Skermanella rosea: one gene and its partner. The main gene of each other region encodes a partner of the protein of the gene in region 2 in a complex. Links are inferred from orthologs where the notes say so. Each region holds a gene or a part of one and is shown on either strand. Other genes may lie near its edges.

Evidence for each region.
Region 1: the proteins of pnp (region 2) and JL101_RS07555 are in contact, whole or in part, in a cryo-EM structure (PDB 9QH0), measured with the Escherichia coli proteins. The link is inferred for Skermanella rosea from one-to-one orthologs.

Annotation. Positions count from the first base shown.
Region 1 is NZ_CP086111.1:1,628,773-1,638,705, forward strand. What follows is about bases 1-4,359. They hold JL101_RS07555 (Rne/Rng family ribonuclease), read right to left. Parts: upstream 3,972-4,359; coding sequence 201-3,971; downstream 1-200. Other genes in these bases: aspS (aspartate--tRNA ligase), read left to right, coding at 1-46. Outside these bases: JL101_RS07560 (N-acetylmuramoyl-L-alanine amidase), read left to right, coding at 4,493-5,908; JL101_RS07565 (penicillin-binding protein 1A), read left to right, coding at 6,031-8,526; JL101_RS07575 (peptidoglycan-binding domain-containing protein), read left to right, coding at 9,761-9,933. UniProt on the Escherichia coli protein: Endoribonuclease that plays a central role in RNA processing and decay. Required for the maturation of 5S and 16S rRNAs and the majority of tRNAs. Also involved in the degradation of most mRNAs.
Region 2 is NZ_CP086111.1:5,757,948-5,766,412, reverse strand. Bases 5,247-8,137 are described here. They hold pnp (polyribonucleotide nucleotidyltransferase), read right to left. Parts: upstream 7,803-8,137; coding sequence 5,691-7,802; downstream 5,247-5,690. Other genes in these bases: rpsO (30S ribosomal protein S15), read right to left, coding at 8,136-8,137; JL101_RS26885 (PAS domain-containing protein), read right to left, coding at 5,247-5,498. Also shown: JL101_RS26905 (glycosyltransferase family protein), read right to left, coding at 1-360; JL101_RS26900 (ABC transporter ATP-binding protein/permease), read left to right, coding at 571-3,210; JL101_RS26895 (cyclic nucleotide-binding domain-containing protein), read left to right, coding at 3,255-3,719; JL101_RS26890 (class I SAM-dependent methyltransferase), read left to right, coding at 3,742-4,227; more of JL101_RS26885, read right to left, coding at 4,356-5,246; more of rpsO, read right to left, coding at 8,138-8,405; tRNA pseudouridine(55) synthase TruB, read right to left, coding at 8,436-8,465. UniProt on the Escherichia coli protein: Involved in mRNA degradation. Catalyzes the phosphorolysis of single-stranded polyribonucleotides processively in the 3'- to 5'-direction. Also involved, along with RNase II, in tRNA processing.

The DNA of each region.
Region 1 (9,933 bases), 4.1 Mb from region 2 along the record:
CGCCCCGCCCACGGCGGAAGGGACCGTTTCACCCAAGGGTGCGTAAGGGGGCATCGGGTTCCAGGGGTCGCCTTTCGCCCTGATGGGCGAAGGTCGGCCCTGCCCGGACCCGGAAGCGAAGAAAGCCGCTGCGGAGGATGCTCCGCAGCGGCTTTCTTCATGCCCCCGGCCCGCAGGCCGGGGGCGGCATCGTTGCCGGCTTACTCTCGGTTCCACCAGCCCCGGCGGGCGGGACGCGGCGGCTGCTCGGGAGCGGCAGGCTCCGCTTCCGGAGACGGCTGCGTTTCCGGCGCGGGTTGCGGGGCCGGTTCGATCGGTCCCGGCGCCACGTCCATGAAGAGGTCGTCGCCGGCGCTGGGCTCCTGGGGCAGGGGCTCGGGTACGGGCTCGGGCACCTGTTCGACGGGAGACGCCTCGACCACAGGCTCCGGTTCCGCGACCTTCTTCTTGCGGGGAGCCCGCTTGCGGACCGGCTTGGCAGGAGCCTCCGCGGCCGGAGCTTCCTCGGCAGGAGCCTTCGCGGCCGGGGCCTTGGCGGCAGTCTCCTCCGCGGCCGCAGGCGCGGCATCGGCCGCGGGTTCCGCGACCTTCTTCTTGCGGGGAGCCCGCTTGCGGACCGGCTTGGCGGGAGCCTCCGCAACCGGGGCTTCCTCGGCCACGGGTGTCTCCGCAGCCGGAGTTTCCGTGGCCGGAACCTCGGCAGCGGGTGCCTCCGCGACCGGTGCCGGCTCGGGCTGCTCGGCCACGATCTCCGCCGGAACGGCCGGTTCGCCCACCGTCACGGGTGCGATCTCCTCCGGGGCCGCGGGTTCGGGCACCCGTTCGGGCTCGGCCCGGGGCTGCTCGGCGACCGGTTCCGGCTGGGGAGCGGGCTCGGGTGGCGGCTCGGGCGTGTGGGGCGCGCCGATGTCGCCGAACGGATCTCCAAGATCGTCCACATAGGCCGGGGCATGCGCCTGGGCATAGGCGGGTTCGGGCTGGGGCTCGGCCGGGGGCTGCCCGGCAACCGGTTCCGGGGCCGCGGGCTGCCCGTCCGTCGGGGCCGTCTCCGGTCCCTCCTGCTGGTCGCCGTCGTCGGTGAAGCCGTTCTCGAAATCACCCTCGGCCCGCCCGCGGCCACGGCGGCGTCCACCGCGCTTGCCGCGCCGGCGCTTCTTGCGCAGGCCGTTCGCGTCGGTCTCGTCAGCCTGGCCGTTCTCGGACTCGTCCCCTTCCTCGCCATCGTCGGCATCATCGTCGCCGCCGGTGTCGATATCGCCGTCGAGTTCCTCGGACTGCTGGTCGAGCGCGGTCTCATCCACCGGTTCGTCGGCGGCCTCTTCCCGCTCCTCCTCGCCCTGGTCGTCGGTCCGGGCTTCCGTCCGGTCGTCGAAACGGCGGCGGCGGCGCGACCGGCGGCGTCGGCGGTCGCCACGCTCCTCGCCCTGCTCCTGCGGAGCGGCCGCCGCGGCGGGCTGCGCCTCCGCGGTCTCGACGGCCTCCACCTGTTCGACGGCTTCGTCTTCCTCCGCCTCCCGCTCGAGCAGGCGGTCGGTCTCGGCGTAGATCCGCTCCGGGCTGATGACGGGCGCGGTCTCCTCGCCGGCTTGGCGGGCCTTGATCCGCTCCAGGCGGTATTCCGGCGGGATCAGCGTGTCGTCGCCGAACAGGAAGACCCGGAAACCGTAGCGTCGCTCGATATCGGCCAGCGCGTCGCGCTTCTGGTTGAGGATATACAGCGCGATCTTGGTCGCCACATGGACCGTGATCTCGCTGGAGCGCTTGCGGATGCCTTCCTCCTCGATCGCGCGGAGGACATAGAGGGCGGCGGATTCGATGGAGCGGACCATGCCGGTGCCCGTGCAGTGCGGGCACTTCTCGAAATTGGTCTCCATCAGGCTCGGGCGAAGCCGCTGGCGCGACAGTTCGAGCAGGCCGAAGGGGGAAATGCGGCCGAGCTGGATGCGCGCCCGGTCGTTCTTCATCGCCTCCTTGATGCGGCGTTCGACCGCGGCGTTGTTCCGCGCGTCCTCCATGTCGATGAAGTCGATGACGATCAGCCCGGCGAGGTCGCGCAGCCGCAACTGGCGCGCCACCTCGTCGGCGGCCTCAAGGTTGGTCTTGTAGGCCGTCTCCTCGATGTTCCGCTCGCGGGTGGAGCGGCCGGAGTTGACGTCGATCGCGACCAGCGCCTCGGTCTGGTTGATGACGATGTAGCCGCCGGACTTCAGCTGGCAGACCGGGCTGTGGATCGCGTCGATCTGGCTTTCGACCTGGTAGCGGAAGAACAGGGGGATCGTCTCGTCGCGGTAGCAGTGGACCTTCCGCGTGTGGCTCGGCATCAGCATGTGCATGAAGTCGCGGGCGACGCGGTAGCCCGCCTCGCCTTCGACATGCACCTCGTCGATGTCGTTGGTGTAGAGGTCGCGGATCGACCGCTTGATCAGATTCGCTTCCTCATAGATCAGGGCCGGCGCGCTCGACTGGAGCGTGAGGTCGCGGATGCTGTCCCACAGCCGCAGCAGGTACTCCAGGTCGCGTTTTATCTCCGGCTTCGTCCGCTCCATTCCCGCGGTGCGCAGGATCACCGCCATGCCTTCGGGAATGTCGAGGTCCGACAGCATTTCCTTCAGGCGCTTGCGGTCCTGCGGATTGGTGATCTTCCGCGAGATCCCGCCGCCGCGCCCGGTGTTGGGCATCAGCACGCAGTAGCGGCCCGGCAGGGACAGGTATGTCGTCAGGGCGGCGCCCTTGTTGCCGCGCTCCTCCTTGACGACCTGGACCAGCAGGATCTGCCGGCGCTTGATGACTTCCTGGATCTTGTAGCTGCGCAGCGGACGGGGACGGCGGCGCTGGACGTCCTCGGCCTCGTCGCCGACCAGTTCGTCCACCGGGCCCTCGTCGGCATCGCCCCGGCCGCGGCGGCCCTGCCGGTCGTCGCGGCGGCCGCGGGGCGCATCGTCGCCTTCATCCTCGTCGGCATCGGCGTCCCGGGAGTCGTCCCGATCGTCCTCGTCGTCGGACTCGACGGCGCCGGGATGCTCGGCTACCGGCGCCTCGGCCCCGGCGCCGAATTCGGCTGCCGGGGCGGGCAATTCCTCCGCGCCGGGGCGGATGACGTCCCCGGCGGAGGGAACCGCCCCGGGCTCGTCGGATTGCGCCGCGGCGGCATCGGCCTGGTGGTCGCCGGAATAGCTCTCGTTCGGGTCGTAGGGCTCGCTGCGCTCCTCGCGCGGCAGGCTCGCCGGCTGGTACCGGGTCGGCTTGTCGTCGTCGGGACCGTCATCCTGCCCACCGGTGTCGTCGCCGGGCGTCCCGTCGGGGCTGGAGTCGCTCTCCGCCTGGAAATCGGGCGCCGGCTCATCGGGCGCGAACCAGTCGTGGGGGATATCGTTCTCGGCGTGATGGACGGTGCCGGCATCGCCGGTGGTTCCGGCCTGCCGATCCTCGGCCGGTGCCGCGGCCCCTCGCTCCGAAGCGGCGGGGACGGTGGACTGGCTTTCATAGGGGGGCTGCTCGCCGGTCCCGGGAACCTCGCCGGACGGCCCGGCCGCCGGGATTTCAGAGGCGGGCTGGCCGGAGTCGCCGCCCGATTCGTCGCGACCTTCCCCGAACGACTCGGAGCGGCCCTGGCGTCGTGAGCCGCGGCCCGGCCGGGGATCTCCCATCTCGACGTCGGCGCCGATGGTGTCCTCGCGCTCTTCCAGGTCGCGTTCCTGGGCGAGCAGCGCTTCGCGGTCGGCGACCGGGATGCGGTAATAATCCGGGTGGATTTCGGAGAAGGCCAGGAAACCGTGACGGTTGCCGCCGTACTCGACGAAGGCGGCCTGGAGCGATGGCTCGACCCGCGTCACCTTGGCCAGGTATATGTTGCCTTTTAACTGCTTCTTGCTGGCGATTTCGAAATCGAGCTCGTCCAGCTTGTTACCATTGACCACGACCACCCGAGTCTCCTCGGAATGGGTCGCGTCAATCAACATGCGCTTTGCCATATGTCTACCTCGTGACGCCGCCGGGCCCCCGCGCGACTTACGGGTGGCGGCGCGTCATCGTCAAAGGCGAAGCGTTCGGCACGGTTCCCACCGGATCGTCTAACGGCGCTTTCCACAGCAGCCAGGACGGGCGGGGCACCGGACGCCGGGCTCACGGCCCGACGGGGCCGAAGCCAGCTTCAAGGTTTCTCCTCCACCGCAGGTTCCGTAAGCGCCACCCGGCCGGTGCGCTGCCTGAAAAAAAACCGATAAGCGGCAGCACGTTACCCGAAGGCGACGCCGCCTCTCCCAAGTGGGGATCGGCGGAATGCGGTATGTCGCACCCCTACCATAATGGGGGGCGCCGCATTCCTCAATCACAGAATTGTCTTGTTGGAATGGTGACAGTGTGCGGCGGCTCAACCGGCGCGGCACACGGCGGCCCTCCGGGCGGCGACGTGGCGGGACTGAGGCGGTTTGTGATGATCATGCTTGAACACTTTGATTTTCTTAGGGTATATCTATGGCAAAATCGATCGTTCGTGCCCTTTCGGAGACCGACGCTGCGCGCGCTGTTCCTGATCCTCGCCGTCTTCTGGCTGGCCGCGGCGCACGCGGGGCAGGCGGCTGCGCGGCCCGCGGTGGTCGATGCGCGGCTCGGCGTCCATCCGGACAAGACCCGATTCGTGATGGAGGTCACCGACCAGATCGATTTCAGGGTATTCACGCTGCCCGACCCCTACCGGGTCGTGGTCGATCTGCCCGACCTGGACTGGGACGCCTCCGCCAACCGGGGCGGTGCCGCGGCCGGGCTGGTGCGCGGCTATCGTTACGCCTCCTTCCGTCCGGGCACCCTCCGGCTGGTGCTGGAGGTTGCCGGTCCGGTCCGCATCCGGGAAGCGTTCCTCATCCCGCCGCGCGACGGCAGGCAGCCCCGGTTCGTGCTCGACCTCGAGTCGGTGGGGCCCGGCACCTTCGCGGCGGAATTGAGCCGGGTTGTCGGAACGAGGGGGAGCGCCGACGGCGCGCCGCCGGCGCCGGCCTACACCGTCCCCCTGAGCACCGCCGCCGCCCGCTCGGTTCCACGGCTTCCGGACCTGCCGACCGACACGGTCGCCGTCACCATGTCCCCCACGGCCGCCGCGGTCGTCCCGCCGCAGATGCCGGCGGGCCTTCGGGAAGATGCTGGTGACGGGCCGGCGACCCTGGCCGCCCTGGGAGCCGTGCCGCTGCCGCCCCGCCGGCCAAGCCCACGGACCGACGCGCGGCGGGTCATCGCGCTGGACCCCGGCCATGGCGGCGTCGATCCCGGCGCCATCAGCGTCACCGGGGTCTACGAGAAGGACATCACGCTGGCGATGGCCCGGGTGGTGCGCGACCAGCTCGTCGCCACCGGGCGGTACAGGGTCGTCCTGACCCGGGACAGCGACGTCTTCCTCCGCCTGCGCGACCGCGTGGCACTGGCGCGCGAGGCCGGCGCCGACCTGTTCATTTCCCTGCACGCGGACTCGATCGGCAGCAGCGACATGCGCGGCATGTCGATCTATTCGCTGTCGGACAAGGCGTCCGACCGCGAGGCCGACATGCTGGCGGCCCGCGAGAACAGGGCCGACGCCCTGGGCGGCGTCAACCTGACGGCGGAGAACGACGAGGTCGTGAGCATCCTGATCGACCTGGCCCAGCGCGACACGATGAACCAGTCCCGCCGGTTGGCCAACCTGCTGGTCGAGGAGGTCGGGCGGCATGCCAGGCTGGTGCCGCGCCCCCACCGCTCCGCCGGATTCGCGGTGCTGACGGCTCCGGACGTGCCTTCGGTGCTGATGGAACTGGGTTACCTGTCGAGCCCGCAGGACGCGAAACTGCTGGAGCAGGCGGAACACCGGGCGCGGATCGCGCGTTCGATCCAGCGGAGCATCGATGGGTATTTCGCCGCAAGGACCGGCGTAAGCCGGTCTTGACCTCAACATAGCCGCATTCGATCTGCTAGAGTGTGCGCCCGCAGGTTAGATCCTGACAGGCTGGTCCGTTCAGGCTGCGGCCGGACGGGCCGCGAGGCCTTTTCATCGTTCGTGGAATACTAATGCGTATCTTAGCCGGGATCCTGTCCGCCGTTCTCTTCCTCGTCGTGGTGGCTGCCGGCGGCGTGGTATTCGCAATCCACCATTACAGCCAGGGGCTGCCGGAATACAGCCAGCTGGCCGACTACCAGCCGCCGACCGTGACCCGCGTCCATGCCGGGGACGGGCGCCTGCTGGCCGAGTTCGCGACCGAGCGGCGCGTCTTCATCCCGATCGAGGCGATGCCGAAGCGCGTGATCCGCGGCTTCATTTCCGCCGAGGACCAGAACTTCTACAGCCACCGGGGCGTGGATTTCGGCGCGATCCTGCGGGCGATCGTCGTCAACGTGGAGAATGTCGCGAGCGGACGCCGGATGATCGGCGCCTCCGGCATCACCCAGCAGGTCGCCAAGAACTTCCTGCTGACCAACGAGGTGTCGTTCGAGCGCAAGATCAAGGAGGCCATACTGGCCTTCCGCATGGAGCAGGCCTTCACGAAGGACCGGATCCTGGAGCTGTACCTGAACGAGATCTTCCTGGGGAACCGCTCCTACGGCGTAGCCGCCGCCGCGCTGAACTATTTCAACAAGCCCCTGGACGAACTGACGATCGCCGAGGCGGCCTATCTCGCGGCGCTGCCCAAGGCGCCGAACAACTATCATCCGGTCCGCCAGCACGACGCGGCCGTGGCGCGCCGCAACTGGGTGATCGGCCGGATGCAGGAGGACGGCGCGATCACCGCGGAGGAGGCCGCCCAGGCCAAGGCCGAGCCGCTGGAGGTGCGCCGGCGCGACGAGACCGAGTACGTCACCGCCGACTATTTCGCGGAGGAAGTCCGCCGCCAGCTTCTCGCCCGCTTCGGGGAGCAGAAGCTCTACGAAGGCGGCTACTCCGTGCGGACGACCGTCGACCCCCAACTCCAGGACATCGCGACGCGCAGCCTGCGTGACGGCCTGATCGCGTACGATCGCCGCCACGGCTGGCGCGGCCCGGTCGGCAAGCTCGAGAGCTTCCAGAACTGGGCGAAGCAGCTTGCCGAGATGCCGGTGCCGGCCGGCGGCGAGATCTGGCAGATGGCCGCCGTGCTGGAGGTCGAGGCGGGCGAGGCGCAGATCGGCCTTGCGGACGGCGGACGGGGCCGCATCCCGCTGTCGGAGCTGAAATGGGCGCGCCGCTGGGTCGAGGGCGAAAGGACCGGCCCCGAGGTCAGGCAGGCCGGCGACGTTCTGGCCCAGGGCGAGGTCATCCTGGTCGAGCCGGTCGCCAAGGACGCGAAGGGCAAGGACCTGCCCTCCGGCACGTACGGGCTCCGCCAGATCCCGGCGGTACAGGGGGGCTTGGTCGCGATGGACCCCCATACCGGCCGCGTGCTGGCCATGAGCGGCGGCTTCAGCTCCCGGATCAGCGTGTTCAACCGGGCCACCCAGGCGCTGCGCCAGCCCGGCTCGTCGTTCAAGCCGTTCGTCTACATGGCGGCGCTGGACAACGGCTTCACGCCCTCGAGCCTCGTGATGGACGCGCCCTTCGCGATCCAGCCGGGTCCAGGACAGGCGCTGTGGCGGCCGCAGAACTATTCGGAAGACTTCCTCGGGCCGACCACGCTGCGGGTCGGCATGGAGAAGTCCCGCAACGTCATGACCGTACGTCTCGCCAACAGCATCGGCATGGACAGGGTCGCCGACTATGCCGAGCGGTTCGGCGTGGTCGACAAGCTTCCGCCCGTCCTGTCGATGTCGCTCGGGGCCGGCGAGACCACCGTGCTGAAGATGACCACCGCCTATTCCATGATCGTGAACGGCGGCAAGAAGGTGATCCCGGCCTTCATCGACCGTATCCAGGACCATACCGGCAAGGTGGTCTTCAAGCACGACATGCGGCCCTGCCCGAACTGCGGCGGCATCCAGTGGTCGCCCGACCTCGCGGTCCCGGACGTGCCCGACGCACGGGAGAGCGTGATCGACCCGCGGACGGCCTACCAGATGGTCTCCATCCTCGAAGGGGTCGTCCAGCGCGGCACCGCCAGGATGATCTCGTCGATCGGCAAGCCGCTCGCCGGCAAGACCGGCACCACCAACGACTCGCTGGATGCATGGTTCGTCGGTTTCTCCCCCGACCTGGCGGTCGGCCTCTATATCGGCTTCGACCAGCCCCGCTCGCTGGGCGCGAAGGAGACCGGCGGCTCGGTATCGGCTCCGGTCTTCAAGGATTTCATGGCCGATGCCCTGAAGGGCGAGCCGGCGACGCCGTTCCGCATGCCGCCCGGCATCCGGCTGGTCCGCGTCGACGCCGCGACCGGCCAACTTGCCGAGCCCGGCCAGCGCAACGCGATCTGGGAGGCCTTCAAGCCGGGGACCGAGCCCCGTCCCGGCGACTACGTCGTCCTGGACGGCAGCGAGATCGCGTCCGGCTCCGGTCCCGGTGGCGGCGCATTCCTCCCGCCGGGCAGCGTTCCGCCGCCGGGCCGTCCCCAAGGGCAGGAGCAGGCGCCTGTCTCGACGGGCACGGGCGGTCTCTATTGACCCTTGGCGCGGAAGCCTCAAGGGTCTAAGTAAGCGTCACTGAACAGAGATCTTGAACAATAGCGACGAGGAGGCCCGCCATGCGAGCCGAGATCGAAGCGGCTGCCGAGGCGATCAGGGAATCGCTGGCGCTGCTGAGGAGGCATCTTTGACTGGGAAAATGCAGTCAGGCGCCTGGACGAACTGAACGCCATCTCCGAGGATCCCAATCTCTGGAACGATGCCGACCGCGCGCAGAAGGTGATGCGCGAGCGGACCCAGCTCGACTCCGCGGTCAACGGCTATCGGGCATTGGAGCGCGAGCTGAACGACAGCATCGAGCTGATCGAGATGGGTGAGGCGGAAGAGGACCAGACCGTCGTCACCGACGCGGAGAACACCCTGCTGGCGCTCAAGGACAAAGCCGCCAAGCTGGAACTGGAAAGCCTCCTGTCCGGCGAGGCCGATGCCAACGACTGCTTCCTGGAAGTCAACGCCGGCGCTGGCGGAACCGAGGCCCAGGACTGGGCCGAGATGCTCCTGCGCATGTATCTGCGCTGGGCGGAGCAGCACGGCTACAAGACCGAATGGTTGGAAGAGAGCGCCGGCGAAGAGGCGGGCATCAAGTCCGCGACGGTGCAGATCAAGGGCCATAACGCCTATGGCTGGCTGAAGACGGAGGCCGGCGTCCATCGTCTGGTCCGGATCAGCCCCTATGACAGCCAGGCGCGCCGGCATACCAGCTTCGCCAGCGTCGCGGTCAGCCCGGTGATCGACGACAAGATCGACGTCGAGATCCTGGACAAGGACCTGCGCATCGACACCTATCGGGCGTCGGGCGCCGGCGGCCAGCACATCAACAAGACCGACTCGGCGGTCCGCATCACGCACATCCCGACCAACATCGTCGTGCAGTGCCAGCAGGAACGGTCCCAGCACAAGAACCGTGCCAAGGCCTTCGACATGCTTCGGGCGCGCCTTTACGAGGCGGAACTGAAGAAGCGGGAGGATGCGGCCGCAGCGCTGGAGGCCACCAAGTCGGACATCGGCTGGGGGCACCAGATCCGCTCCTACGTGTTGCAGCCCTACCAGATGGTCAAGGACCTGCGGACCGGCGTGGAAACCAGCCAGAGCGGCGCCGTGCTGGACGGGGACATCGACGAGTTCCTTGCCGCGGCCCTGGCCCAGCGCATCAAGGGGCAAGGCGACAGCGAAGCGGCGGACTGAGGACAGGGTGATCGAAAGAGGTGTGTGGATGAAGGGTGCGGGATGGTGCGTCGGCGCGGCGATGCTGACGCTCTTGGCGGGCGGCCCGGCCTGGGCGGCCTGCCAGCCCGCCCCGACCGCGATGGTCGAGGGCATTCAGCGGGAGCTTGCCGTCAACGGGTTCGACCCGGGGGGCATCGACGGACGGTTCGGGCCGCGCAC
Region 2 (8,465 bases):
ATCGAAGATCTCCGCCGTGTGGCGGATGATCGACGCCCGCATCGCGAGCGTCTCCTCGATGTCGATGTGCAGGTTGAGCGAGGTGTACTCGCCGTTGCGCAGCTTGATCACCCCGGGGATCCGGACGAAATCGACCCGGCTGCGGAAATCGAAGCTGCCGATGATCGGGGAGCCCGACAGGATCAGGACGGACATGTCCTTGTGCTGCTCGACCAGCGCATGGGCGATGGTCCGGCAGCGGCGCAGGTGGCCGAGGCCGAAGGTGTCGTGGCTGTAGATCAGGACGCGGCTGTGCTCGCGCGCCTGCTCGCGGATCTGTTCCCGGATGTGCTCCCGGCCTGCCCCGATGCGGTTGCTCATGTGCTTCTGCTCACGGTGTCGCCTCCGGCGGTTCGACCAACCTGTGAAGCCTGGAACCCATAGGGGTCAATGCCATCGTCTGTCTCTAGCAGAATAGCAGGGTATCGACCATGTGAATTGCCGGGTGCCACACCATCAGGTACTCTCGATCCCACTTTTTTCCTGCCCGGGGCGGACCAGAGCAGGAACGCTTTTTCGGACATCGGTGGAATGGAAAAGAGCATCTTTCGCTTCGTGCTGCGCTATAGTACGCGGCAGCAGGTGGTCATTCTCCTGCTCACTCTGTCCTCGTTCCCGTTCCTTTATTATTCATTGGAACTGCCGAAGCAGATCGTCAACGACGCCATCGGCGGGCAGAATTTCCCCAAGGAATTCCTTGGTTTCCAGTTCGAACAGGTGCCGTACCTGATGCTGCTGTCAGGGATGTTCCTGACGCTGGTCCTGATCAACGGCGCCTTCAAGTTCCGGATCAACACCCTGAAGGGACGGCTGGGCGAGCGCATGCTGCGGCGGCTCCGCTACGAGCTGTATGTCAGGGTGCTCCGCTTCCCGCTGCCCCGGTTCCGCAAGATCAGCCAGGGCGAGATCATCCCGATGATCACCGCCGAGGTCGAGCCGCTGGGCGGCTTCATCGGCGACTCGATAGCCCTGCCGGTGTTCCAGGGCGGAACCCTGCTGGTGTACCTGGTCTTCATCTTCATGCAGGACCCCATCCTGGGGGCGGCGGCGATCTCGCTCTATCCCCTCCAGGGCTGGCTGATCCCCCGGCTGCAGCGCAAGGTCAACCAGCTCGGCAAGCAGCGGGTGCGGGCGATGCGCCAGATTTCCGACCGGATCGGCGAATCGGTCTCCGGCGTGCAGGAGATCCACGCCCACGACACCTCGGCCTGGCACCTGGCGGACCTGTCGCACCGCTACGGCGACGTCTACGACATCCGGTTCGAGATCTTCCAGCGCAAATTCTTCATAAAATTCCTGAACAATTTCATCAACCAACTGACGCCCTTCTTCTTCTACTCGATCGGCGGGTACCTGGTGATCCAGGGGAGCATCAGCTTCGGCTCGCTGGTCGCCGTGCTGGCCGCCTACAAGGACCTGGCGGGGCCGTGGAAGGAGCTGCTGGACTATTACCAGATGAAGGAAGACATCCGGATCAAGTACGAGCAGGTGATCGAGCAGTTCGACGTGCCCGAACTGATGGCCGCGGGCCTGATCGCGACCGACGCCGGCCCGGAGTCGAGGCTGACCGGGCCGATGGTCTTCACCAACGTCTCGTTCGGCGAGGACAACGGGCCGAAGATCCTGGACGGCGTGTCCTGCACGCTGCCGCTCGACGGGCACACGGCGATCGTCGGCGGTGCCGGGCGGGACGAGTTCGCCCTGCTGGCCGCCCGCCTGCTGATGCCGACGGCCGGCCGCATCCGGATCGGCGAGCAGGATCTGGCGCATCTGCCGGAGGCGGTCACGGGACGACGCATCGCCTATGTCGGGCAGAACAGCTACATGTTCACCGCCAGCCTGCGCGACAACCTGTATTACGGGCTGCGCCACCGGCCGCTGGCCGTGCACGAAGGCGACGAGAGGTCGGCCGCCGAGCACCGGCGCCGGGCCGCGGAGTCAAGGGCCGCCGGCAATACCGACTTCCCGCTTGATGCGGACTGGATCGACTATGTCGCCGCCGGCTGCGACGGTCCCGAAAGCCTGCGCCGGCGCACGCTGGCCGTGCTGGACATGGTCGACCTGGCGGACGACGTCTACCGGCTGGGGCTGAACGGCACCCTGGCGAAGGGCGGCGACGGGGACGTGGTCGCGCGCATCCTGGAGGCGCGGGCGGCGTTGAGGGCCGAGCTGGCCCAGCCGGCGATGCGGTCGCTGGTCGAGATCTGGCATCCCGACCGGTTCAACAACAACGCGACGGTGGCCGAGAACCTGCTGTTCGGCAGCCCGGTCGGGCCGGTCTTCGCGGTCGACAGCATGGCGGAGAACACCTATGTGCTGGGCGTGCTGGAGAAGGTCGGGCTGACCCGCGACTTCCTGAACATGGGCGTCCAGGTCGCCCGCACGATGATCGAGCTGTTCGCCGACTTGCCGCCGGGTCACCAGTTCTTCGAGCAGTTCAGCTTCATCAGCTCGGAGGAGCTGCCCGATTTCCAGCCGATGGTGGCGAAGGCGGACAAGGAAGGCGTCGACAGCCTGAAGCCGGAGGAGAAGCGCCGCCTGATGGCGCTGCCCTTCAAGCTGATCCCGGCCCGCCACCGCCTGGGCCTGATCGACGACGGCATGGAGCGGCGTTTGCTGGAGGCGCGCCACGTCTTCGCCCGCGACCTGCCGGAGGGCCTGCGCGAGAGCATCGAGTTCTTCGTCGAGGACAGCTACAACTCGGCCTCGACCATCCAGGACAACATCCTGTTCGGGAAGGTCGCGTACGGCCAAGCCCAGGTCGGCGGCAAGGTCGGGCGGCTGGTGGCCCAGGTGATCGAGGAGCTGCACCTGCGCGAGACCATCCAGGAGATCGGGCTGGACCATTATGTCGGCGTCTCGGGCTCGCGGCTGTCCCGGGTGCAGCGGCAGAAGGTGGCGCTGGCCCGCGCCATCCTGAAGAGCCCCGACCTGCTGGTGATCAACGAGGCGACCGCCGGACTGGACGGCGCCAGCCAGACGCGCATCCATGACGCGATCCTGGAGGAGCGCCAGGGGCGCGGCGTGGTCTGGGTCTTGCACAGGCCCAGCATCGCCCGGCGGTTCGACCAGACGCTGGTGCTTCGGGGCGGACAGATCGCCGAGCATGGGAGCTATCAGGACCTGGACAAGCCGGGCACCGTCATGCACGAGTTGCTGGCGGCCGAATGACGGGCAGTTGGATGATGAGAAGCCGGAAGCGGGAGTAGCGTGTCGTGAGCCTTGCCGAAGAAGTCGAACTGCTGCGCAGGATCCCCATGTTCGCCAACGTGGAGACGAGCAAGCTGAAGCTGCTGGCCTTCACCAGCGAGCGAGTCGCCTTCCACGCGGGCGACTGCCTGTTCACCCAGAACGAAATGGGGAACAGCGCGTTCATCATCGTGGACGGCGAGGCGGACGTAACGGTCGATACGCCGAACGGGCCGTTGACGGTCGCCAAGGTCGGCCGCAACGATTTCATCGGCGAGATCGCGATCCTGTGCGACGTGCCCCGTACCGCCAGCGTGGTCGCGGTCACCGACATGACCACGCTGTGCATTTCGAAGGACCTGTTCTTCCGCATGGTCACCGAGTTTCCGCAGATGGCGGTGGAGATCATGAGGGTGCTGGCCCAGCGCCTGGAGAACACGACCCGGCAGCTGCGCGAAGCCGTCGCCCACGGCGGTCCGCCGCACACGTGACGTAATCTACAGAAGGCGGTTCATGAGCCGGTTGGACAGTTTCATCAGGCGGGTCAGCGCCCAGCGCGACTGCCTCAACGCCGCCGCGGACCTGATCCGCGACGTTCCCGGGCCGGTGCTGGAGTTCGGCCTGGGCAACGGCCGGACCTACGACCATCTGCGCTCGCTGCTGCCGGAGCGCACGATCTTCGTGTTCGAGCGGCAGGTCGCCGCCCATCCCGACTGCATTCCCCCGGCCGAGTGCCTGCTGCTGGGCGACCTGTTCGAGACGCTGGACACGGCCGGAACCGTGATCGGCGCGCCCGCGGCGCTGGCCCACGTGGATATCGGCTCCGGCGATCCCGGAGCCAACGCCGAGCTGGCGGCTTTCCTGGCGCCGCGCCTGCACAAGCTGATGGCGCGCGGCGGCGTCGTGGTCAGCGACCAGGACCTGGGCATGCCCCGGTGGGAACCCCTGCGCCCGCCGGAGACGGTCCGGCCGGGGCGCTATTTCATGATGAGGGTGTAAAGATTCGGCCACAGATGGACGCAGATAAACACAGATGAACTTCTGATTGCCGAAGCTTCCGTCATCTGAAAGCGATTATCGGGATTTTCATCTGTGTTTATCTGCGTTCATCTGTGGCCGATTTTCCCCTATCCCGCCGCCGAGCGTCCGGCCCGGGCATCCGCCGCCTGGGCTTGGAAGGTCAGGGTGAACAGGGTGCCGGCGCTGCCGTCGACTTCCACGGTGGCGCGGATCTGCTTCGCCAGGGCCTTGACCAGGGAGAGGCCCAGGTTGTTGTTGGTCTCCCAGTCCAGGCCGCCGGCGGCGCCGACCCCGTCGTCGCCGATCCGCAACTCCCAGCGGGTCCCGTCGAGCGGTTCGAGTTTCAGCCGGATGGTGCCGGTCTTCCCCTCGGCGAAGGCGTGGCGGAAGCTGTTGGTGACAAGCTCGTTCAGGATCAGGCCGAGCGGCAGGGCCGTCTCGACCGGCACGTGGCAGGGCCGGGTCCGCACGTCCAGGGCGATGCCGCGGTCCGGGCCGTGGAAGTTCGCCAGCGTCTCGCAGATTTCCGCCAGATAGCCGCCGAGTTCCAGCGTCGGGCCGGCGTCGGCCGTGTAGAGCTTGCGGTAGATCAGCTCCAGGGCATTGATGCGGTGGAGCAGGTTGTCGAGGCCCGCCTTCATCGCGTCGCTGTCGCTGCGGCCGGCCTGCAGCCGGATCAGGCTGGCCATGACCTGGAGGTTGTTCTTGACCCGGTGCTGAAGCTCGTGGAGCAGAACCTCGCGGTGGCGGAGCGCCTGCTCCAGGTCGCGGGTGCGCTCCTCGACCCGGCGTTCGAGCTGGGCGTTGGCCTCGACGATGCGGGCGGCGGCCTGGCGGCGCAGCGTGCAGTCGAGCTGGGAGCCGAAGAAGTATAGCAGGTTGCCTTCCTCGTCATGGATCGGGCTGATATACAGCTCGTTCCAGAACGCGGTGCCGTTCTTCCGGTAGTTCAGGACCTCGATCTTGATGTCGTGCTGCTCGGCAAGGGCGCCGCCGATCAGGCGGCGTACTTCCGGATCCGAGTCGGGGCCCTGGAGGAAGCGGCAGTTATGGCCGATGATCTCGTCGAGATCGTAGCCGGTCAGGTCGACGAACGCCTGGTTCGCGAAGACGATCGGGTTGTCGTCCTGGTTGGGATCGGTGACCACGATCGGCATCCGGCTGCCTTCGACCACGCTGCGGAAGGGGTTCTCCCGCGACGGATGGTTGATCAGGGCGATGTTGCCCATCTCCTTGGGAGGAGTCTGCACGTCTGGCCTCCTGAGCTATCAGGTTCCGTGTGCCCTCCCCTGATGGAGACCGGTCCGTAAGCCGCCGTTTCTTCTTTACACACACGGGTAGAACCTTGAGATCAGATCAAACAAGGTTCGCCGGCCATTGTTCCAAACGCGACCAATGCGGAGACGGCGCCGCCCCGGCCGGGACGGCGCCGTCACGCCGTGCTACTCGGCCTTCTTGCTCAGGTCTTCGCCGGTCGCCTGGTCGACCGTCTTCATGGACAGCTTGACCTTGCCGCGGTCGTCGAAGCCCAGGACCTTGACCTTCACCTCGTCGCCCTGCTTGACCACGTCGCTGACCTTGCCGACGCGCTCGTTCTTCAGCTCGGAGATGTGGACCAGACCGTCGCGCGAGCCCAGGAAGTTCACGAAGGCGCCGAAATCGACCACCTTCACGACCTTGCCGGTGTAGACCACGCCCAGCTCCGGCTCGGCCACGATGCCGCGGATCCAGTCGATGGCTGCCTGGCTGGCCTTGCCGTCGACAGCCGCGACCTTGACCGTGCCGTCGTCCTCGATGTCGATCTTGGCGCCGGTCTGCTCGACGATCTCGCGGATCACCTTGCCGCCGGAGCCGATCACGTCGCGGATCTTCTCCTTGGGGATGTTGATCACGGTGATGCGCGGGGCGTTCTGGTTGACCGCCTCGCGGGCGCCGCCGATCGCCTTGGCCATTTCGCCCAGGATGTGCATCCGGCCGCCGCGCGCCTGGTCCAGGGCGACGCGCATGATCTCCTCGGTGATCGAGGTGATCTTGATATCCATCTGGAGCGCGGTGACGCCCTTCTCGGTGCCGGCCACCTTGAAGTCCATGTCGCCCAGGTGGTCCTCGTCGCCGAGGATGTCGGACAGCACGGCGAAGCCGCGGTCTTCCTTGATCAGGCCCATGGCGATGCCGGCGACCGGGCGGGGCAGGGGAGCGCCGGAGTCCATCAGCGCCAGCGAGGCGCCGCAGACGGTCGCCATCGACGAGGAGCCGTTGGACTCGGTGATTTCCGACACGATCCGCATGGTGTAGGGGAACTGCTCCTTGGTCGGGAGCAGCGGCCGGACCGCGCGCCACGCCAGCTTGCCGTGACCGATCTCGCGCCGGCCGGGGGAGCCGACGCGGCCCGCCTCGCCGACCGAGTAGGGCGGGAAGTTGTAGTGGAGCATGAAGCTCTCGCGGTACTCGCCTTCCAGCGCGTCGATGATCTGCTCGTCCTGGCTGGTGCCCAGCGTGGCGACCACCAGGGCCTGGGTCTCGCCGCGGGTGAACAGGGCGGAGCCGTGGGCGCGGGGCAGCACGCCGACCTCGGCCACGATCTGGCGGATGTCGGTGGTCGAGCGGCCGTCGATCCGGCGGCCGGTGTCGATGACCGTGCCGCGCAGCACGTCGCTCTCGACATCCTTGAAGGTGCCGGCGATCGCCTCGGCGGGGATCTCGTCCGAGGTCAGGGCCTCCAGCGCCTTCAGCTTGGCGGCGCCCAGCTTGTTCTGGCGGTCCTGCTTGCGGATCTCGGAATAGGCCGCCTTGATGTCCTCGCCGACGATCTCCTTGACGCGGGCCTTGATGGCGGCGGCGTCATAGGGGGCCGAGGGCATGTCCCAGGGTTCCTTGGCGCACTGCTCGGCCAGCTCGATGATCGCGTCGATGACCGGCTGGAAGCTGCGGTGGCCGAACATGACGGCGCCCAGCATGACGTCCTCGGACAGTTCCTTGGCCTCGGACTCGACCATCAGCACGCCGTCGCGCGTACCCGCGACTACCAGGTCGAGGTCGCCCTCCTCGTCGTCGACCAGCGGGTTCAGCGTGTACTCGCCGTTCCGGTAGCTGACGCGGGCGGCGCCGATCGGGCCCAGGAAGGGGATGCCCGAGATGGTCAGGGCGGCCGAGGTGCCGACCATGGCGACGATGTCGGGATCGTTCTCCATGTCGTGGCTGAGCACGGTGCAGATGACCTGCGTCTCGTTGCGGAAGCCGTCGGCGAACAGCGGGCGGATCGGCCGGTCGATCAGGCGGCTGACCAGCGTCTCCTTCTCGGAGGGACGGCCTTCACGCTTGAAGAAGCCGCCCGGGATCTTGCCGGCGGCGAACGCCTTTTCCTGGTAATTGACGGTCAGCGGAAAGAAATCGACCCCGGGCTTGGCCGCCTTGGCCGCGACGACGGTGCAGAGCACGGTCGTCTCGCCGTACGTCGCCATCACGGCGCCATCGGCCTGGCGGGCGACCTTCCCGGTCTCCAGGACCAGCTTGCGTCCGCCCCAATCGATTTCTTTTCTGTAGACGTTGAACATTGTTTCTTCCTTCCATCCGACGCCCAAGCCATCCCGGATTGGATGGCGTGGGCCGGGGTCCTCAGTCGTTGTCGACCCCGCGTGAAAACAGGCCCGCATGAGCACAGGCCGAAAGCCGACCGGGAGCGTGTCCGGGCCGGCAGGCAAAGCTCATCAATGAAATGGAGCCGAAAGCATTTCCCGCCCGCGAAAAAATCATTCGCGGGCGGGATGATGCCGTGCACACCGCAGCCCGCCGCCCGCTCCGCGAAGCGGAGCCTGGACGGTCAGGGATCCGGGCTGGTTTCGGCAAACGGAATTGTCCGGTGGGCGGTGTGCGGAAAGACCCTGGCCTTAGCGGCGCAGGCCGAGACGCTGGATCAGCTGCTCGTAGCGGCCGACATTCTTGCGCTTCAGGTAGTCCAGCAGGCTGCGGCGCTGGCCGACCATGACCAGCAGGCCGCGGCGGCTGTGGAAGTCCTTCTTGTGGGTCTGCAGGTGCTCGGTCAGGTTCCGGATCCGCTCGGACAGGATCGCGACCTGCACTTCGGGGGAACCGGTATCGTTGGCACCGGTGGTGTATTCCTTGATCAGCTCCTGCTTGCGCTCGGCAGTGATCGACATCGGGTCTCTCCAATCAGGTCTGGTTGATGCTTACAGGTTCAATACGCGCACCGGGCGGAT